Linked DNA regions of Hyphomicrobium denitrificans ATCC 51888. The protein of the gene in region 2 interacts with the protein of the main gene of each other region in a pairwise test. Links are inferred from orthologs where the notes say so. Each region holds a gene or a part of one and is shown on either strand. Other genes may lie near its edges.

Evidence for each region. Proteins that work in one complex are often made in the same cells at the same time.
Region 1: the proteins of ccmE (region 2) and HDEN_RS16070 interact in binary tests that used the Escherichia coli proteins (3 or more experiments, as listed by UniProt). The link is inferred for Hyphomicrobium denitrificans ATCC 51888 from one-to-one orthologs.

Annotation. Positions count from the first base shown.
Region 1 is NC_014313.1:3,320,563-3,323,816, forward strand. The notes cover bases 316-3,091. They hold HDEN_RS16070 (heme ABC transporter permease), read right to left. Parts: upstream 2,194-3,091; coding sequence 1,438-2,193; downstream 316-1,437. Other genes in these bases: HDEN_RS16055 (carbonic anhydrase), read left to right, coding at 316-638; HDEN_RS16060 (DsbE family thiol:disulfide interchange protein), read right to left, coding at 671-1,261; ccmD (heme exporter protein CcmD), read right to left, coding at 1,266-1,436; ccmB (heme exporter protein CcmB), read right to left, coding at 2,490-3,091. Also shown: more of HDEN_RS16055, read left to right, coding at 1-315; more of ccmB, read right to left, coding at 3,092-3,155; heme ABC exporter ATP-binding protein CcmA, read right to left, coding at 3,152-3,254. UniProt on the Escherichia coli protein: Required for the export of heme to the periplasm for the biogenesis of c-type cytochromes.
Region 2 is NC_014313.1:1,175,821-1,179,038, reverse strand. Bases 276-3,015 are described here. They hold ccmE (cytochrome c maturation protein CcmE), read right to left. Parts: upstream 2,010-3,015; coding sequence 1,542-2,009; downstream 276-1,541. Other genes in these bases: ccmI (c-type cytochrome biogenesis protein CcmI), read right to left, coding at 2,033-3,015; HDEN_RS05610 (heme lyase CcmF/NrfE family subunit), read right to left, coding at 276-1,529. Also shown: more of HDEN_RS05610, read right to left, coding at 1-275; more of ccmI, read right to left, coding at 3,016-3,218. UniProt on the Escherichia coli protein: Heme chaperone required for the biogenesis of c-type cytochromes. Transiently binds heme delivered by CcmC and transfers the heme to apo-cytochromes in a process facilitated by CcmF and CcmH.

The DNA of each region.
Region 1 (3,254 bases), 2.1 Mb from region 2 along the record:
TGAAGAGCTTTCCCGACTCCCTTTCCGATCGCTATCGCCGCTTCAAGTTTCGGCACTTCACGCCGAACGCCGCGCACTACGAGAGGCTCGCGACGCAGGGTCAGGACCCGCAGACGATGATCATCTCGTGCTCCGACAGCCGCGTCGATCCGGAAACGATCTTCAGCGCCATGCCGGGCGAGCTGTTCGTGCTGCGCAACATCGCCAATCTCGTTCCGCCCTACGAAACGGGCGGCAACTTCCACGGCGTCAGTTCGGCGATCGAATTCGCGATCCTCAATCTCAATCTCCGTCATCTGATCGTTATCGGGCATTCCGGCTGCGGCGGCATCAAGGCGGCGTGGGACGAGAAAGCCGCCGTGCAGACGGAAGCTCATTTCGTCTCGCGCTGGATGTCGATGCTGGACGAAGCGCGTTTGGAAGTTCAGCGCAATCATCCGGATGCTTCGCCTGAGTTCAAACAGCGTGCGCTCGAGCAAGAAGGCGTCATGCAGTCGCTGAAAAATCTGCGGACGTTTCCGTTCGTGCGCGAGCGCGAGGAGAAGGGCTTGCTGCAGCTGCACGGCGCGCACTTCGACATCGCGACGGGCATGCTCACCGTCTATGACAACGAGACGAAGAAATTTCAGTCGCTCTGAGTTGAGTTTTTCGTCGGACGGCGCCCGGTCGATCAGGACCCGGACGCTGTCGAGCCCGCCTCCGCGCGGGCTTTTTCTATTGCGGGAAGCAATTTCGCCGTCAGCGCGCCTTCGGAAATCGGACCGACGTGCTTGTAGACGATCTGGCCTTTGCCATTCACGACGAACGTCTCGGGCGTTCCGTAGACGCCCCAGTCGATGGCGGCCCGGCCCGACGAGTCCGTGCCAACCGCCGTATAGGGATTGCCGAAGCGGCCGATGAACCGGCGCGCCGCGTCCGCGCGATCCTTATAGTTGATGCCGTAAATGTCGACGTTCGCCATGCTTTTCAGTTTTTCGAGGAACGGGTGCTCCTCGATGCAGGGCACACACCACGATGCCCAGTAGTTGACGACGGAAACCTTGCCCTTGGCGAGGTCGGCGCTGGTGAAGCCAGCTTCGGGTGTCCCGTTCGCGGATTCCAGACCTTCGATGGGTGGGAACACGCCCTGCGGAACCTGCCGGCCGACGAGCGTCGAGGGAAGAAGCGACGGATCGCCGGTGTGCAGCGCTATCGCGAAAAAGCCCGCGACGGCGGCAAAAAGCAAAACCGGCAACAGACGTAGAAATTTCGATCGATTCACAGTCTTACTCCACGGCGCCTGCCGAGCGGCGTCTCGCGCCACGCTTTTCGAGTTCCTCCATCGCGGCGGCTTGCCTTCTGCCATCGAAGACGAGCCAGGCGATGAGGGCCGCGACGACGATGGTCACGGCGGCATAGGAAATCCAGATGAAAGCGGCGTGCGGTCCGAGGTCCATGCTAGGTCGCCGACCCCGACGCTGCGAGCCGGTCACGGCCGGCGACGACCTGCGCGCGCATGGCCTTCACGCGGCGACGCATGATTTCGTTGCGCATGGCCTTTAGATGCATGGCGAAGAACAGCAGCGTAAATCCCAGCGCCATGATGATCAGCGGCCAGCGCATGCTGGGATCGACGGTCGATGTGAAATCGGTCGATGGCTGATGCAGCGTGTTCCACCAGTTGACCGAAAACTTGATGATCGGAAGGATCGTGACGCCGACGAGCGCGAGCACCGCCGTCAGCTTCGCCGCGGCCGATTCATCTTCGAGCGCGGCGCGGAGCGCCATCAATCCGAGATAGAGGAAGAACAGGATCAGCACCGACGTCAGGCGCGCGTCCCACACCCAATAGGTGCCCCACATCGGCTTACCCCAGAGCGACCCCGTCAGCAGCGCCAGAAACGTGAAGGCGGCGCCGATCGGCGCGGCGGCCTTGGCAGAAACGTCGGCAAGGGGATGCCTGAATACGAGAAGCCCGAAGCTCGATACGGCGATCAGGCCGTAGATCATCATCGAGAGCCACGCGCAGGGCACGTGGATATACATGATGCGCACCGTCTCGCCCTGCTGATAGTCGGCGGGCGAGTCGAAAAACGACAGGTAAAATCCGACGGCAATCAAGATTGCGGCCGCGGCCCACGCCCACGGAAGCACTCTCGCGGAGAGCCCCATGAAACGGGTCGGGTTGGCCAGTTGCTGCGTCAGCGTTTGCATGGACGGGGATGTAAGGCTTTCGCCAATTTTAAGCAATGAATGGCTGGCCTAGCGAGACTTAAAAATCTGAAACATTGCAAGGTGAAGAGAGAACAGGAAAAGCAGCTTTTCCTGCCAGGGCATCTCGGATTTTATCAACATTGCCAGATGCACCACATAAAGTAGGAAAACGAAAGATTTCCGCATTTGATAGCTCCCATCTAGCCGCCACCGCGCCGAATTTACGCGCGTCGCGGAGGTGTCAACCGGAGGCGAGCCTGCGGCCGAGATGGTTGCCGTTCAAAATTTCCCGACAATTATTGAAGTTGTATGCGGAGGGCGGCGGCGGCGGCGATGGGTCCGAGGACGACGGCGGCGAGCGATATCGCGGTCAGGATCAGAAACGCCGCACCGATGCCGGAAGGTCCCATCGTGGCGCTGACGGCCGATATGCCGAAAATCAAGGTCGGGACATAAAGCGGCAGCACGACGAGCGCCAGCAGCAAGCCGCCGCGCCGCGCCTTCACCGTCAAGGCGGCGCCGATGGCTCCGAGGAAACTGACCGCCGGGGTGCCGGCGAGCGTCGTTGCGACGAGGACCGGATAAGCTCCGAGGTCCAGGTTGAGCAAAATCCCAAGCACAGGCGCGAGCAGCGCCAGCGGGATGCCGGTCGTCAGCCAGTGCGCCAGCGCTTTCGCGGCGGCGACGAGTTCGAGCGGCAGGCGGCCGGTTGCGAGGACATCGAGCGTGCCGTCCTCGTAGTCGGCTTCGAAAATGCGGTTGAGCGACAGCAGCGCCGCCAGCAGCAGCGCGATCCACAAAATGCCGGCCGCAATGCGCGCCAGCAGATTGAGGTCCGGCCCGAGGCCGAGCGGCATCAGCGAGACGACGACGAGAAAGAAGCCCAGCGCCGTGCCGATCGCGCCGCCTTCGCGGACAGCCAATCGCAGGTCGCGGCGAACGAGTGCCCAGAAACTCGTCACGCGGCCATCCTTTGCGAAGCGATTGTCAACGTGCGGGCGCGCTCCAGCGCCAGCGGGACATGCGTCGCGACGATCGCGATGCCACCCTCGCGCGTATGA
Region 2 (3,218 bases):
ATGCCGACGACAAGCATGCCGACGCCGAAATGCGCAAGCAGCGTTCCGTAGGCGGAGCGCGGGAGATTACGAGCGCGTCGGAAACTTTCCGACACCGGCGCCTGAGCAAGCTTGATGCGGCTCGCCCATTCCGCAATCGCGCCCATCATCACGTAAACGCCGAGACCGATGCCGAACGGCGCCAGCCACGGGCCGCGATGGCCCACGGCATAGGTGGCGACGATCGCGATGATCGCGGCCAGCACGGCGAAAGCCAAACGCTGCATGACACCTGCGAGATCGCCGCGTTTCCACGCGAGCATCGGACCGATGGGAAGCGCCAGCAGCAGCGGAATCATCAGCGGACCGAACGTCGAATCAAAGAACGGCGGACCGACCGAAATTTTCTCACCCGTCAGACCTTCGAGCGCCATCGGATAAAGCGTGCCGACGAGAACGGTCGCGGTCGCGGTAACAAGCAGCAGGTTGTTCAGTACGAGGCTGCCCTCGCGGCTGATCGGCTGGAAGATGCCACCGGTCTGCATCTCGCTCGCGCGCAACGCAAATAGCGCCAGCCCGCCGCCCGTGAACAAAATCAGGATGGCGAGGATGAACACGCCGCGCGCTGGATCGACCGCGAACGAATGCACCGACGTCAGCACGCCGGAGCGCACGATGAACGTCCCCATCAGAGACAGAGAGAACGTCAGGATCGCGAGCAGCACCGTCCATACTTTCAGTGCTTCGCGTTTTTCCATCACGAGCGCGGAATGCAGCAGCGCGGTCCCCGCGAGCCAAGGCATGAAGGACGCGTTCTCGACCGGGTCCCAGAACCACCAGCCGCCCCAACCGAGTTCGTAATACGCCCACCACGACCCCATCGAAATGCCGATCGTCAGAAACATCCACGCGGCGAGCGTCCACGGCCTGACCCAGCGCGCCCATGCGGCGTCGATGCGGCCTTCGATCAGCGCGGCAATTGCAAACGAAAACGCGATCGAGAAGCCGACGTAGCCTGTGTAGAGAAACGGCGGATGAAACGCCAACGCAGGGTCTTGCAGGATCGGATTCAATCCGCGCCCGTCGGATGGCGCCGGGACGAGACGCAGAAACGGGTTCGACGTCAGGATCGAGAACAGCAGAAACGCGACGGCGATCGATGCCTGCACCGAAAGAACGCGTGCGCGCAAGCTCGGCGGAAGGTTCGTGCCGAACAGCGCGACGGCAGCGCCGAACAGGGCCAGGATCAGCACCCAAAGCAGCATCGAGCCTTCGTGATTGCCCCAGACGCCGGCCATTTTGTAGATCAGTGGCTTCGTCGAATGCGAGTTCTCCGCGACGTTCGCGACCGAGAAGTCCGACGTCACATAAGCGTGCATCAACGCTACGAAGGCGATCGCAAGCAGGATGAACTGCGAGACGGCGGCAGGCTCGGCGACGCGCATCATACGTTCGTCTTTGAGAGATGCGCCGGCCATCGGCAGGACGACCTGCACCACGGCGACGAGCAGCGCCAGGATCAATGCGAAGTGTCCGAACTCGATGATCATGGCATGGCCTCCTTAAGGCGTCTCGGTTTTGGCACCCGAGGGATGCGCGCCCGAACCAAGTTTCACGCCCCTTTCTTCCAGAGCGTTCGCGACCTCTCGCGGCATGTAATTCTCGTCGTGCTTGGCGAGCACGCTGTCGGCCTTGAAGTCGCCGTCGCCATCGAGCACGCCCTCGGCGACGACGCCCTGCCCTTCCCGGAATAGATCGGGCAGAACGCCGGTGAATGTCACGGGGATTTCCTTCAAGGTGTCGGTCACCTTGAATTTGATCGTCGTTCCCTCGCGCACGACCGAGCCGTTTTCAACGAGACCGCCGAGCCTGATGCGCTGGCCGCTCGGCACGCCCTTTTCGGCGATGTCGCTCGGCGTATGAAAGAAGACGACGCTATCCTTCAGCGCGAAGAGCACGAGGATCAGCGCGACCGCGAGCGTCGCAACGCCACCACCGATCAGAACGCCGCGCTTTTGTTTCCGTGTCATTCGATACCCGCTTCCATCGCGCTTCAGCCTCCAAGTCCGAGCTCGCGCGCGAGATCATCGACGCGCGCCAGGCCGACCTGATCGTTTTTGAGATTGGTCCGCGCATCCGACAAGGCCTTCACCGCATCGTCCTGTCGTCCGAGAACCTGATAGGCGCGAATGAGCTTCAGCCAGCCTGCCGCGTCCGTGCCGTCGGTTTTGAGGCGCGCCGCCAGCCCATCGACCATTTGCGTGATGAAGGCTTGGCGCTGCTCCGGCGTCATCGACATGACCGCCGACGGCGATCCCTCCGGAGGCCGAGGCATGGACGTGTCGCCCGCGTCTTTCTTCGGCAGCGCTAGCACCGAAGGCGGCTTGCCGTCTGCGGATGTCAGATTGGCGAGGCGCGCTTCGAGCATTTGCCGCCATGGCGCGTCGGTCGGCGCCTCCTCGATCAGCTTGCGATAGTCGGCTGCGGCTTCCGCCAGCTTGCCGTCCTGCTCCTTTGCGAGCGCCAGCCAGATGCGAGGTTCTTTTCTCTCGGGAGCAATCACCAGCAGACGTTCGAGCGTCTTGCGCGCGTCTTCCGGAATGACGCCGTTCTCGAGCCGGATTCTCGCGTTCGCGAAACCTTGCAGCCGGTCCGGGGATTCGCCGACGATGCGGATTGCGTTGGCGTAGGCGTTCGCCGCGTCGGCATAGCGACCCATCGCGTAATAGACCGGCGCGATCACGCCCCAGCCCGTACCGTCCTCGGGGTGCGCGCGAAGCCGCTCCTCGACCTTGGCGACGAGATCGTTCGGGTTGTTGGAGTTCTCTCGTTGCGCGAGCCGAGTGCTCAGCGGATCGCCCGGCATTCCCGGTGCTCCGTACGCGAGATAAAGCCCGAGGCTGACGATCGGCAGCGCGATTGACGTCAGGATCGACGCGTAGGCGGCAAAACTCGCCCGCTTAGGAAGCTCAGCCGTATCGATCCGGTCTTTGTCTGCGGTCGAGCGAAGCAGCCGCCGCGCGATTTCGGAACGGGCGCTTTCCGCTTCTTCCGACGCAAGAGTGCCGCTTGCCTCATCGGCTGCGACTTCCTTGAGCTGATCCTTGTAGACCGCGATATCGGCGGCCGCCGTGACGGCGTCCGGGTCCTCGACCGTTTTCGGCGAAGCTCTGAGCAGCGGGCGCGTGATGACAAGCGTCACCACCGCCACAAGACAGGCCACTAGGATCCAGAAAACC